Regions from separate parts of the Lactobacillus apis genome, predicted to be linked through region 1. Evidence: riboswitches for the same ligand, from Rfam matches in the RefSeq annotation. Region 1 holds a riboswitch; the other holds the start of a gene.
The links. A riboswitch is a leader RNA that binds a small molecule or an ion and turns the genes downstream of it on or off. The one in region 1 is predicted to bind lysine.
Positions count from the first base shown of each region.

Region 2: it holds a riboswitch for lysine, as region 1 does, so the genes downstream of both, DKL56_RS00595 (ABC transporter substrate-binding protein/permease) here and lysA (diaminopimelate decarboxylase) in region 1, are expected to answer to the same signal.

Region 1 covers NZ_CP029476.1:1,608,274-1,615,814, reverse strand. Annotated here, with positions in the region: gene DKL56_RS07530 (alpha/beta hydrolase) at 1-598, opposite strand, end outside; gene dapF (diaminopimelate epimerase) at 797-1,783, opposite strand; gene DKL56_RS07520 (aspartate kinase) at 1,780-3,147, opposite strand; lysine riboswitch at 3,321-3,499, shown strand; gene lysA (diaminopimelate decarboxylase) at 3,594-4,904, shown strand; gene dapD (2,3,4,5-tetrahydropyridine-2,6-dicarboxylate N-acetyltransferase) at 4,914-5,624, shown strand; gene DKL56_RS07505 (N-acetyldiaminopimelate deacetylase) at 5,629-6,768, shown strand; gene dapA (4-hydroxy-tetrahydrodipicolinate synthase) at 6,794-7,541, shown strand, end outside.
Region 2 covers NZ_CP029476.1:126,867-134,407, forward strand. Annotated here, with positions in the region: gene DKL56_RS00570 (BspA family leucine-rich repeat surface protein) at 1-740, shown strand, start outside; gene DKL56_RS00575 (replication-associated recombination protein A) at 945-2,267, shown strand; gene DKL56_RS00580 (hypothetical protein) at 2,354-2,755, opposite strand; gene DKL56_RS07955 (IS3 family transposase) at 2,895-2,990, shown strand; gene DKL56_RS00590 (amino acid ABC transporter ATP-binding protein) at 3,055-3,804, opposite strand; gene DKL56_RS00595 (ABC transporter substrate-binding protein/permease) at 3,804-5,423, opposite strand; lysine riboswitch at 5,535-5,710, opposite strand; gene DKL56_RS00600 (DNA-3-methyladenine glycosylase) at 5,815-6,447, opposite strand; gene DKL56_RS00605 (DUF488 domain-containing protein) at 6,493-6,852, shown strand; gene DKL56_RS00610 (TerC family protein) at 6,853-7,541, opposite strand, start outside.

The DNA of each region.
Region 1 (7,541 bases):
CGCCCACAATTGAACTAATTTTTTCAGTTAAGAAATATGCACCGCAATTTAATGCTGCAGCCTTAATTGTTAGGTCAGGAACAGAGTAACCAAAGTATTTACGATAGTCAGCGTTAGTATAAGCAGCTAAAATTTGCTCACCCATTTGACCACCGGCACTGTCCCCAACGATAAAGACATTGTCTAAGTCTAATTGATATTTAGCTGCGTTAGTTGGATCTGCTACCCAATGGAAGACGCGGTTGACGTCATCTAATTCACCTGGATAAACAACATCTGGTGCTAGGCGATAATTTGCATTTACTACTGCAAAACCCTCTTTAGCAAGTGCCATGCAGTAAAATTGATAGGTTTCTTTTGTGCCGTATACCCAGCCACCGCCGTGAATGTTAACAATTACCGGTAGTTTAGCGTCTGTGCGTTTGCTTGGTAAATAGACATCAAGTAATTGATATTTAGGATCTTTACCGTAAGCAATGTCATCAAAGCGTTCTACTTCAGGGATGCTGGTAGGTAAGCCTTCATCACGCTTATCATCACCATCTTTAAAAGCTTTGCGCATCTCATCGACTAATTTTTGATAATTTACTTCTGCCATTTTAATGACTCCTTTTTGTGAAATCGCTTTATTAAAAACATTGTACTTCATTGAAAGGAAAAAGAAAGACCAAAAAAGCACCTCAAACTGGCAAACAAGGCTTTTTGCTGAAGTGCTTTCAAACATAAATTTAGTTAGAACGTAATTTTTTATTAAAAAGTTTATATATCAACAGTAAATACAAAATAACTTGGAAGGTTAGTTAGCTTTTTTCGCAATAAAAGCTTGATAAGCTTCATCTTCTTTAGTTGGAGTAACTGAAAAATCAGAAAAACGAAGGAAAGGCTGATGTAATTCACCTTCGTCTACTTCAATTTCTGCCATTACAGTCGCATTACCAATTAATTCAACCCAATAGCTGTCATCTGTTTGATGAACCTTAGTTTGAACAAATCCACCAGGATTAGTAACAGTAAGCAAGCGCTCAAAAGCGTGTTCTTGCGGTTGAGTTAGGGCAAATACGAGACTTGCCGCGGACATTCCAGTACCACAGGCATTAGTAAAACCGACACCGCGCTCATAAGTACGGACAAAAAGATGATCAGAGTCTATTACTTGTGCCAGACTAACATTAACACCGTCAGGAAAGTAGGGGTTAGGTCGGTTTAACGCTGCACCCAAAGTTTTTAGAAAATCACTGTGTAACACATCAGCTGAAACTAAGCTGATAAGGTGAGGATTAGGCACAGCGACTGCTGTAAAGGTCAAATCATCATCAAAGGCAGGAACATTTTGGTCGATTAATTCATCAGTACCTAAATTGTTAAATGGTAAGTCTTTTGCTTTAAAGCTGATAGGACTAATTTCTACCCCGACTGCCTTAACATTTTCTGCCCAATCTGGTTGACATGTTACAGCAAGATCGGCTTGATCTGTTTCCACTTTGAAAGATGTTTTGTGGTATTTTTCCGCTAAGTAACGACCAACAGTGCGCAAGCCATTACCACACATCGATGCAAACGAACCGTCTGCATTAATTACCTGCATTCTCCCTAGAACATCGGGATGGCTGGATTCACTAATGACAAGTAAACCATCTGCTCCGTTCAAAAAGCTAGTTCGTCTATCTGTTAATTGACGTGCTAAGTTAACTAATTCGGGATCGATAAGTGGCTTTTCTAATTGAGTCTGATCTAATAAGAAAAATTGATTTTGCGAACCATGCACTTTTTGCATTTGAATCATGATTTTGCTACTCCTTTAAAAAATTGTTGATAAATTTGGCTAACAGCATTTGCTGCGTCTTCTTTCTTGGTGCCTAACATAATAGAAATACGTGATGCACCCTGATTGATCATGTGAATGGCAATATGCTCTTTGGCTAAAGGGGTAGTGATATTCTTCATTGCACCAATCTTATTCCGCATCCCTTCACCAACTACCATAATGATAGCATAATCATCAATCCATTCTAATTGGTCGGGATGAATCACTTTTTGAATTTCACTGCACATTTGCTCGCGCAGTTCTTCAGTAAACTGCCGTTTGTCAAAGATAACCGTTAGATCATCTATACCTGAGGGCATGTGTTCGTATGAAATATTGAACTTGTAAAATATTTCTAGTAATTTAAGAGTGAAACCAGTTTCTTTATTAAGTAGATATTTGTGTAAATATAAAGCGGAAAAGTGATTTGAGCTGGCAACACCTGTAATCGTACTTTTAGGATGAAAATCCTTTTCTGGAACAATCATTGTTCCTGGTAATTCAGGGTGATTAGTATTTTTAACATTGATGAAAACCTGGCCTTGAATTGCCGGAATCAACGCTTCGTCATGGAAAACTGAAAAACCAGCATAAGATAGTTCCCGTAATTCCCGGTAAGTCATGATTTTAATTGGATGAGGGTTAGCAACAATTCTAGGATCCGCGGCATAAATTGCATTTACGTCAGTAAAGTTTTCGTACAAGTCTGCTTTAATTCCTCTTGCCCAGATTGAACCGGTGATATCCGATCCACCGCGTGAAAAAGTGGCAATTTTGCCCTGAGTTGTAACACCATAAAAACCGGGAACTACTAATATTTCTGGCACTTCACGCCATCTAAGTAAATTTTGGTAAGTTTCAGGTAAGACTTGAGCGTCGCTCGCGGCACTGCTTACCAAAAAACCAGCGTCCTGTGGGTCTAGAAAGCGTGTTGGTAAACCTTGCTCTTGCAAAATTAATGCTAGTAACTGTGCGCAGAGTTTTTCTCCGTGTGCTTTGAAAGCTGCCATTAGGTATTCTGGCTCGTCATTAAAACCTATTGGTAAGTCAACCAACTCTTGGTGCAAGAACGCAAATTTTTGGGGCTCAAGTGCAAAAAAAGCGGCAATTTCTTGATACCTCGTCCAAATTTGCTGAATAACTTCAGTAGTGTCTTGTTGTTTCAGTGTCTTTTGAGCATATTCAATTAACAGATCTGTAACTTTTACATCTTCCGCAAATCTTTTTCCTGGTGCGGAAGTGACAATTACTTTTCTGGTTGGGTCAGCATTAATAATATTTAGCACTTTTTGAAATTGTTCACCGCTTGCAAGTGAACTACCACCAAATTTAACAACTTTCATTTTTGCAACACCTACTTGATTAAAATAATTTAAATTCGATAGTAACGCATTTTAACATTTTAATTTTTATCTGCAACTAAAACATAACTGCAGTCATGTTTGCAAAAAATAAAGTTAATTAATTATGAAAAAGCCGTTGACAAGTAATATTAATAATAATAATATTTTTATAAATTAAACGAAGAGGTCGCAACTAACAAAAGTACCTAGTGGAGTTTCTGCAAAAACGGTGAAGCTAGCGAAAGGGGCGGTTGCCGAAGCGTTAATTATTGCGGTAGTTAATCGGCTGGGACGTAATCTAATAAATTACGGACTGTCGCAAATTTAAATTTGCGGAGCGCTATCGCCAAAACTGAATCAGATCAAGGTTTAATCTGAAAGACTCTTTTGTACGCTATGCGCGTATTAAAGGGTCTTTTTCTTTACCAAAAAACGGGGGTTATTAGATGTCAACGAATGATTATTACCAGACGAATGATCAAGGTCACTTAATGATTGGAGGTGTAGATGCACTTAAGCTAGCCGAAAACTTTGGCACGCCATTGGTGGTTTATGATGTTGCCCAAATTAGAAAACAGTTCAATGCACTTAAGCAAGCTTTTGTTGCTGGACAGGTTGATTATGCCATCAGCTATGCTAGTAAAGCTTTTACCTCGATTGCAATCTATCAAGTAATCAACGAATTGGGTGGCCACATTGATGTTGTTTCAGGTGGAGAACTGTATACAGCGTTGAAAGCAGGCTTTTCAACGGAAAAAATCAGTTTTCACGGTAATAATAAAACAAAAGATGAACTCTTAATGGCCGTTGAAAATAATGTTGGGGTAATCATTTTAGATAACTTTCATGAAATTGAACTCCTGAAGCAAGTACTGCATGAAACAAACAAGAAAGTGCAAGTAATGCTCCGCATCACTCCTGGTGTGAGTGCACATACGCACGAATATGATCAAACGGGTCAAGAAGACAGTAAATTTGGGTTTGATGTTCGTTCGGGTCAAGCAGAAAAAGCCTTTTTACAAGTTGAAGCGGAAGAGCAAATGGAGTTGATTGGACTTCACGCTCACATTGGTTCACAAATCCTTGAAACTGAAGGTTTCAATCTTGAAGTGGAAAAATTGATGCAGCTAGTTCAAGAATGGAAGCAAAAGTATGATTATCAGCCACAGGTTCTAAATTTAGGCGGCGGTTTTGGTATAAGATATACCGCTATAGATAGCGTAATTGGGCTAGGTACATTTGTTGAACAAATCATTGCCAGTGTCCGTACATTAGCTGAACAGTATCAGTTAAACGTACCAGCAATCTGGGTAGAACCCGGACGCTCAATTGTTGGTGAAGCAGGATATAGTCTTTATACCGTTGGCTCCAGAAAGGATGTGCCAGGTTTAACTCCTTATGTGACTGTTGATGGCGGCATGGGTGATAACATTCGACCTGCGCTTTATCAAGCAGAATATGAAGCATTGGTTGCCAAGCGACCAGCGGCTGAACCAGTTGAAAAGGTCCATTTAGCAGGACGCTATTGTGAATCTGGTGACATTTTGATTGATCAGGCATATTTACCAAAAACTAAGCCAGGGGATGTAATTGCTGTTCTTGCAACTGGAGCATATGGTTACAGCATGGCTTCTAACTATAACCGTGTTCCAAGACCAGCAGTTGTTTTTGCAGAAAATGGACAAGCACAAGAAGTTGTTACACGTGAAACCTATGACGATTTAATTAAGAATGACCGTTTTTATCAAGAAAAGTGAGGATATCAAATGAAAAATATGTCAGCGACAGAAATTATTGATTTTATTGCCAATGCGCCTAAGAAAACCCCAGTTAAGATTTATGTTAAGGGCGACTTGGAGGACTTGAAATGGCCTGTAGAAGTAAGAACATTTATCGAGGGTAATTGCGGTGTTGTTTTTGGTGACTGGGATGATCTAGTACCATTTTTACGAACTAATGCGGCAAAGATCAATGACTATCAAGTTGAAAACTGCAGCCGTAACTCTGCAGTACCCCTTTTAGATTTAAAAAATATTCAAGCAAGAATTGAACCTGGTGCCTTGATCCGTGAACAAGTAAGTATCGGTAAAAACGCGGTCATTATGATGGGAGCGGTAATTAATATCGGTGCTGAAATTGGTGATGGGGCAATGATTGATATGAACGCTGTTTTGGGCGGGCGTGCAATTGTTGGGGCTAACAGCCATATTGGTGCTGGTGCCGTTGTAGCGGGTGTAGTCGAGCCTGCTTCCGCCGAACCAGTCAGGATTGGACAAAATGTTCTAGTTGGTGCTAACGCAGTGATTTTAGAAGGGGTTCAAGTTGGTGATAATGCTGTGGTTGCCGCAGGTGCCGTCGTGACAAAAGATGTTCCGGCTAATACTGTTGTAGCAGGCGTCCCAGCCAAAGTTGTTAAAAAAAGAGACGAACAAACTACTGACAAAACTAAGATTGAGCAAGATTTAAGAAAGTTGTGAGTTAATGTTAACTACTAGTCAACTGATTCAAATTCGTCGTGACTTACATCAAATTCCCGAAGTGGCATTGCAAGAGCATGACACCAAGCAGTATTTATTAAAGGTTATTCAACAATTTGATCAGCAATTTTTACAGATTAAAACTGTTCCTGAGTTGCCAACTGCCTTGCTGGTAAGAGTGCAAGGAAAGCGACCTAAAAAAACGATTGGTTACCGAGCTGATATTGATGGACTACCAGTAAAAGAAAAAACTGGGTTAGCATTTTCTTCAAAAAATGAGGGAAAAATGCATGCGTGTGGTCATGATCTTCATATGACAGTGGCATTAGGAATTTTGAATTACTTTAGTGAGCATCAACCACAAGATAATTTGCTTTTCTTCTTCCAACCAGCTGAAGAAAGCAAAAACGGTGGCAAACTAGCATATGAACAGGACGTTTTTACTGGTGAGTGGCGACCTGATGAATTTTTTGCATTACATGTTACGCCTGACTTACCAGCAGGAACAATTGGGTGCCGTAACGGAACACTATTTGCTGGCGCTGCAGAAATTAATATTGATCTGTATGGTCAAGATGGTCACGCTGCATATCCACAGCGTGCAAATGATATGGTTGTAGCGGCTGCGGCATTAATTAGTCAGATTCAGACAATTGTGGCGCGCAGCATTGATCCAATTGAAAGCGGCGTGATAACAATTGGCAAGGTTCGTGCGGGCACGATTAGAAATGCAATTGCTGGTCATGCGCACCTAGAAGGTACGCTTCGCGGCTTGACTCAAACGATGATTGAACAAATTGAGAAGCGTTTGCGTGAAGTAACAGCTGGTATTGGTCAAAGTTTTGCGGCTAGAGCAGAAATTGAAATTAACCAAGGAGGCTATTGGCCTGTCGAAAATGATCCTAAGATTACCGCTGAATTTATTGACTACATGAAAAATAACCCAGCAGTTAAGTATCAAGAAACTGAGCCGGCAATGACAGGTGAAGACTTTGGTTATTTACTTGCCAAAATTCCTGGAACAATGTGCTGGCTTGGCGTGGAAGATGACTCTCAACTTCATTCCGCTACTTTCAGTCCACAAGAAAGTGCAATTGAGGCAGGGATTAAAGCAATAGTCGGCTTTTTCGAAGAGCACATGTAAATGACTAATAATGAAAGGAAAAACTATGACAGATTTTACTAGCGCTGATTTACTAACTGCGTTGATCACACCATTTAATGAGCAAGGAGAAGTTGATTATCCCGGTTTAAAAGAACTAACAGAACTTTTGCTTGCCACAGGAAGTCGCGGTTTTGTAATTGGTGGTACGACTGGTGAAACGGCTACGATGAACCATGATGAAAAAATCGAGCTTTATACCCGCTTTGCAGAAATAGTTGCAGGTCGAGTACCAGTGATTGCAGGTACAGGTAGCAATAACACTGCTCAAACGGTGGATTTCACAGAGGAAGTTAGTCAAATTTCAGGCATTGATATGGCTTTGGTTGTTACGCCATACTACAACAAGCCCAATCAACGTGGAATCAAAGCGCATTTTGAAGCTGTTGCCAAAAAATCAAAGGTTCCACTAATGATTTATAACATTCCTGGTCGTACAGGTGTAAAAATTACTAAGGAAACTGTTGTTGAATTGGCTGCTAATCCTAATATTGCCGGCGTGAAGCAATGTACAGAAATAGAAGACTTGGAATATATCGTTGAGCATGCACCAAGTGACTTTTTAGTTTATACCGGTGAGGACGCACAGGCACTCAGCGCTAAAACTTTAGGGGCAAGAGGCGTAATTTCTGTTGCTTCACATATTTATGGCAAAGCAATGCGCCAAATGTATGATGAACTGGAAGCTGGTAATGTTGAAGCAGCTGGTGCACTTCAGCGAAAACTGACACCAAAAATGGCTGCATTATTTATGT
Region 2 (7,541 bases), 200 kb from region 1:
ATGTTAAAAACATGAGAGGAATGTTTGCGGAAAATCCGAATGTAAAAAATATAGATTTAACGCATTTAGATACATCAAATGTAACCAATATGCGGGAAATGTTTGCGAAAGATTCTAACATAGAAAATCTGGATTTAAGTCATTTAAATACTGCTAAAGTTACCACCATGTTGAAGATGTTTTCTGGAGATCGATCTTTAACTAATTTAAACTTGGATGGCTGGAACACTGAGAATGTTAAAGACATGACTTGTATGTTTACGGGTAATGAGAGTTTGGTTAGCCTAGATCTTTCACATTTCAGAATGACTAATGTTAATACCACGACTGGGATGCTTAGTGATTGTTCTAATTTGGTTTATGTGAATTTAAGTGGCTGGCATTTACCAAAATTAGAATCTTCAACTACCATGTTTGAAAACGATAAAAAATTAGCTGCAGTTGACCTGAGTAATTTTAACATCCATAATAGTCAAATTTTGCTAAAAGCTGGTAATCCTAATGGCTTTGCAGTCAAGTTAGGACATTACAAATTGCGCAAGAGTTCGGGAGTGGGCAAAGGCTTTAAGCATATTCAAGCTGTTGGCAAAGGAACAATTAGAAACCCTAAGGGCAAAAAGTATACTGCAAAGCAGCTACAAAAACTTTATAGTCATTCTGCCAAGAAGAGTCCTAAAGAAACCTATGTCATGTATAATGGCAAAAAACCAGTGATGCCTAAATCGTTGAAGTTTAAATAAATTCTATTAGAGGACGTTTCAAGATAAAGGATCAATAGCTGATTCATAATGTAGAGTATTAATTAAAGCAATAATGGGATTAGTTCACTTAGCGTGCGAATTAATCCCGTTTTTTAATAAAATAATCTTTCGTAAATTTCTAGTTCTAAAATACTTGTATAATTGGAAGTAGTAGAAGGTTGAAACTAAATAGAGGGAAATATAATGAAGCAAGAATCATTGTTTGCAAATAATGGTGAAAATGAGCCATTGGCTAACCGCGTACGTCCCCAAAATCTAGATCAATTTGTAGGACAGGAACAGCTTTTGGGACCAGGAAAAATATTGCGGGAAATTATTGATAATAATCAAGTTTCTTCAATGATTTTTTGGGGTCCACCGGGAGTTGGGAAAACAACTTTAGCAGAAATTATTGCTAGGCAAAGTCAGGCCAGCTTTTTCAATTTTAGCGCGGTTGATAACAGTATTACCAAGATTCGTAAAATTATGAAGCAAGCTGAGCAAGAACACGAAATGGGGCAAAAGACACTAGTCTTTGTTGACGAGATTCATCGCTTTAATAAAGCACAACAAGATGCATTTTTACCCTACGTTGAGCGTGGCAGTATTACTTTGATTGGAGCTACGACTGAAAATCCTTCGTTTGAAGTCAACTCGGCTTTGCTATCACGCTGTAAAGTGTTTGTTTTAAAGCCTCTAGAAGTTGCTGACATTATTAAGTTATTGAAAAATGCGCTGGCCAATCCTAATGGTTTTGGCAAACTGTCAGTTAAAATTAGCGACCAAGAAATTAAAGCAATTGCCAAGTTTGCCAACGGCGACGCAAGAACAGCATTGAACACGCTGGAAATGGCGGTTTTAAACGGTCATAAAACTGGTAATACGGTCAGTGTAACTATGGATGGCTTGTCGCAGTTAATCACGCAAAAATCAGTCTTGTATGATAAAGACGGTGAAGAGCACTACAACATCATTTCAGCGCTTCACAAGTCGATGCGTAACAGCGATGTAGATGCGGCAATTTATTGGCTGTCGCGGATGCTTGAAGGTGGAGAAGATCCACTATATATTGCTCGCAGATTGGTGCGCTTTGCCAGTGAAGATATTGGCTTGGCGGACACTAATGCATTAAATGTAGCTATCAATGTTTTTCAGGCTTGTCAGTTTTTAGGAATGCCTGAATGTGATGTGCATTTGACGGAAGCAGTGATTTATCTGGCGCTTGCGCCAAAGTCAAATGCGGTTTATAAAGCTAGATTAGCTGCTGAAGATGATGTCAAAAAGACGATTGATGAACCAGTGCCATTACAGATTCGCAATGCACCAACCAAGTTAATGAAGGACCTAGGTTATGGCAAAGATTACCAATTGGCTCATTATGCTAAAGACAAGTTAACGACAATGAAAACTATGCCGCCAAATTTAGAAGGCCATGAATATTATTTGCCAACTTCGCAAGGTCATGAAGACCGCTTTAAAAAGAGGCTGGAGCAGATTAAAGAATGGCACAGAGAAAACGATGATTAAGGCGAGACTAAGAGAGTATATAAAAAGGTATTAGATCAGAAATCTAATACCTTTTTTGTTACAACTAATAACATTTATACTTTTAATTAGTGGATATTTATAGGTTCTTCAGTAGGTTTACCCGGAAGTTTCTTAATATTAATCAGCTTTTTCTTTAGTTTGGAATGATACAAGTAAGAGCCATTGTTTGATAAAAAGACGACGCCTGACTCTTTGCCATCTGTATCTTTTAAGGTAAAAGTGCTGTTACTTACACGTTTATAAGTACCTCTTTCAAATTTATGCCCGTCTACGTATATGGCATATTTGGGTTTCGTGCCACACGAAATTTCTACATGAGGATTTAAAGCATTTCCTGGCGTTGCAGTATTAGTAAAACCACCATAATTGGTAGGCGGTTTTCTAGTGGTATAGAGCAAAAAGCCTAATGTTACGATAAGTAAAAGTGCGAGAACGCAGGTGCTGATTTTGTAGCCGTTTTTCTTCATGAGTTTTCTCCTGTTGATGAGGTAAAATAAACTGGTTTAACCAGCTAATATAAAAGACGGGTTATATTATCTATATATAATAATAGAAATAGATTTTTGTCAAACGTAATTAAGCAAGATATAGAGCCGCGATAATGTAATTAGAGGCTACATTGAGTATTACAATCAGAAAAGAATCAAAATCAAACTAAAAGGACTAACTCCGATTGAATATCGGAAGTTAGTCCTCAGTTAGCAGCTAATTAAAGTGTCCTAATTTTAGGGTTCACATCATTTTTGGAACATCTTTTTATTTAAAGTTAGTTGTTTTGAAAATTATTCAAGAACTTCGCTGTTTTCTCATTTTGAGGATGATTGAATAGTTGGTCTGGTTTACCTTGCTCGGCAATTACCCCGTCACTGATGAAAAACATTTGATCAGAAATTTCTTTAGCAAATGCCATTTCGTGCGTCACGATAATCATCGTTAAACCGGTTGTTGCCAAGTTTTTCATAACGCTTAAAACTTCACCGACCATTTCAGGATCAAGAGCACTTGTGGGCTCATCGAATAATAAAATTTCCGGATCCATCGAAATAGCACGAGCAATGGCAACACGTTGCTGTTGTCCACCAGAAAGTTGACTTGGGCGGGCGTTGATGTATTGTTCCATTCCAACTTTTTCTAAGTTGGCAAGGGCGATTTTACGTGCTTCGTCCTTGGAGCGTTTTAAGACTAGCTCTTGGCCAACCATGCAATTAGCTAAAACATTTTTGTTTTCGAAAAGATCGAATTGTTGGAAAACCATCCCAACTTTAGCACGGTAAATATTACGATTATAGTTTTGCTCAAGGACGTTTTCACCGTGGAAGTGAATTTCACCAGCTGTGGGCTCTTCCAGTAAATTAATGCAGCGTAAAGTGGTTGATTTACCACCACCTGACGGGCCAATAATAGTTGCGATTTCGCCTTTTTTAATATCAAGTGAAATATCGCGTAACACCTGGTGTTGTCCAAAAGTTTTTTGCAAATGCTGTAAGCTTAAAATAGTTTCATTTGATTCAGTCATTATTTTTTGGCCTCCATATCCTGAGCTGTGCCTACTTGAACTTGATTAGCCATTAAGTTGTAGTTTTTGTTTCCTTGCAAGTGCTTTTCAATCAGATTAAAGATTCTGGTAATTGTAAAGGTTAAAATCAGGTAGATAGCTGAAATTGTCAGGTAAGTTGGGAAGAACTTAAAGGTCTGACTGGCAATTGTTGTACCGACAAAGAAAAGTTCCGAGACTGAAATAATACTCAAAACAGAAGTGTCCTTAATATTAACGATGAACTCGTTAGTAATTGAAGGTAAACAGTTCTTAATAGCTTGAGGCAAAATAATATGCCACATTCTTTGGTTATGGGTCATTCCTAATGCGCTGGCAGCTTCAAATTGTCCTTCTGGAGTGGAAATAATTCCACCACGAATAATTTCTGCCAAGTATGCGCCTGTGTTAATCGAAACAATTACTAGTGCAGCAAGTGTACGATCGATATTGATGTGCCAGAATTGAGCAATTCCATAATAAATTACGGCTGCTTGTACCATCATTGGGGTACCGCGGAAAACTTCAATATAAACGGATAGGAGCCAGTTAATAAACTTCGAAAACCATCTTTTACCTCTGCTAGTTGGGGTAGGGATAGTCCTAATAATACCAACGAAAAGACCGATGAAGAAACCGGCAATCGTACCAACTGAAGCAAGAAGAAGGGTCATACCAATACCACTTAAAATCATGCCGCCAAATTGTTTCCAAACACTGACGAGCCAAGGATCTTGTTTGCCTTTCTTGCTAGTTTCATCAGTTTTTGGTTGTTGTGAAATGGCGGTAGTCATTAGCTTGGTTCTTTCAGAATTTGGAATAGTAGCTAAGACTTGGTTAACTTGCTTGAGTAAATCCTTGTTTGGCTTGGCGATGCCGATTGCAGTAGTTGAATCCTCTTTAGAAATGCGGAAACCTGCCATTTTACTAATTGGGATTGCCTTGATGTCAGGGTCAACCATTTTAAATGAGGTTGATTCGGTATCTTCGGCAATATAGCCATCAATGGTACCAGAAATTAAGCTTTGACGCATTGCAGCAAAGTCACGCATTGCTGGTTGTCTTTTGGCACCTTTAAGTTGCTTAATTAGTGCATAGTGCGAAGTACCTTGCTGAGCAGTTAACTTAGCACCTTTAAAATCGTTTAACGTTTTAGCGGTGGCGTATTTACTGTTGACTTTTGTAATAACAACAAAAGTACTGTTTCGATATGGTTTAGTAAAATTAATCGCTTTTGCACGCTCAGCAGTTGGACTCATTCCGGCAATAATCAGGTCAGCTTTGCCACTGGTTAAAGCTGGAAGTAAACCATCCCACTCAGTCTTGACTACAACAACCTTACGATGCAATTGTTTACCAATTATTTTTGCGATTTTAACATCATAGCCGTTGGCATATGTGCGTGAGCCTTCGATTGGCACCGCACCATTTTTGTCTGTAGTTTGAGTCCAATTATATGGTTGGTAGTTGGCCTCCATTGCTACCTTTAGTTCACCATCATCTTTTTTGGCATCAACTTGTGTAATACCAAAATTGCTTGTAATGATGAAACTAAGCATCACCGTGATTAGAGCGGTAAACCACTTATTTCTTGACTTCATTTTGAAAACCTCCGAGAAATCTGTTTCAAATAAAGCCAATACAATAAAAAGCGTAAATAAAAACCTCGCTGTTTACAAAACAACGAGGTTATAATTGATCATATTTTAGACAAATCATATAGCGCTCCCCAGTATTAACTAGGACAGTCTGCAAGATCTTCTCCTGCAGCCCAACGAAAGTGTTAAAGCGAATAGCACTTTTGTTTCGGCGATAACTCTTACGCTAATCTTCATTGTGTTCGTTCACTCAGATTAGTTTCGTAATTACCGCAACCTCTATTGCATTGGAAATTATTTAACTTAACCAACAGGATAGGCTAAAAAGGTTAACTTGTCAACAGCTATAAACCAAATGTGTATTCTTACCAGTTTTTATAGTTGAAATTAGCGCTTATTGCCAGCCATTATTAGCACGATAATCATTTTTCTTCATTCGCGAAACATATGGATTGCCGGCAACAAAAAAACGCAATGGTTTATTTGCCCATTCCAATTCAGATTGGTTGACACCGATGCGGGCACTCTTAGCAATTTCTTGCGGCCTTTTTTGATGTTGATCATTTAAGTCGATTGCAAAGGGTGAATCACTTAAAAAATGTAGATCCCAATTTTTATCATGAATGCCAAAAGCCTGCATCATTTTAGCGGGGCCGTTTGTTAATAAAACTCCGTCTTTGCCTGAGCGATTACTAATCATTTGTTCAATTCCCCAGGCAGGTTCAATTGCTCTGATTAAGACACCTTGTGGTTCATCTTTTGCTTGAGTTGCAACATCGAAAAAGAAGTATTGTCGTTGAGCATAAATATAGATTGTTCCGCCGCGGCCATAAAGACCTTCGTTTGCAGGACTACGATGACCACCATAAGAATGTGCCGCACGATCTTTTTTTCCTAAGTATGCTTCTGCTTCGACAATATAACCGCCAAGAGTGCGTTTGCCATCATTATAAGTTAATGGCCGACCAAGTAGATCGGCACTAATTTCTTCAGTTGAGTAGTTAGTAAAGTAAGTTGAATAATCCATTTTTCCCTTGAGTAGTACACCAGATTTAACAAAGAGGTGAATAAAGTGAATCAGATAAAATTAGTTCGAATTTATGAAAAAGAGCAGCCTGCGGGGTATCGCATTTTAGTGGATCGATTATGGCCACGAGGTATAAGCAAGACAGATGCCAGCCTTGATGTTTGGGCTAAGGAACTTGCACCCAGTAAAGAGCTTCGCAAGTGGTTTAATCATGATGATAATAAATTTATGCAATTTAAGCAAAGGTATCTAGCAGAACTTGAAGCAAATTCAGCCATGGCCGAGTTTGTGTCCATAGTGAAAAAGCAGTTGCGGAAACAAGACGTGTTGTTTTTATACGGTGCTAAAAATAAAGAGCATAACCAGGCGGTTGTGCTCAAAGAAAAAATTATTTCTCAATTATAGTTAACGACCATGCTTTTTAAGCCGTAAAAAGTGAAACGCAATTGTGATAATTAAGACGCCAAAAACAATAATCGCAAAAACAGTGTTCGGTAATTCATAGTGAAGTGGTGGTAATGAAACAAGCAATTTTAAGGCGATAATTGCAATCAAAACGTAGGCCATTGGCTGCAATTCAGGAATAATATCCATTAATTTGATAATTATTTCGGCGACACCTCGCATACATAAAATTCCAATCATGCCACCAATTAAAACAACAACAGGATTACTCGAGACGGCTAGTGCGGCCAAAACAGAATCAATTGAAAAGACGATATCCATTGCTTCAATTGAAATAACTGTTCGCCAGAAAAGTGATAAAAAGTGTTTGCCCTTTTTGGGCGAATGCTGTGCAATTTTTTCGCCTTCGGCTTTTTCTTCAGCTTGCGCTTTTTGCGGATGACGCTGATCATAGAAAAACTTAAAGGCTAGGTAAAACAGGTATAAACTGCCCGCTAACTTAATTTCCCAAAAGTTAATTAGGTAAGTGCCAATTCCGATTACAATAAAGCGAAAAATATAGGCTCCCCACATACCATAGAATAGCGATTTTTCTTGCTCTTTCTTGGTGGGTAATACCTTAGTCTGTGCGGCTAAAACAACTGCATTATCAACTGAAAGCAGACATTCCATTAAAATAAGTGTCAGAA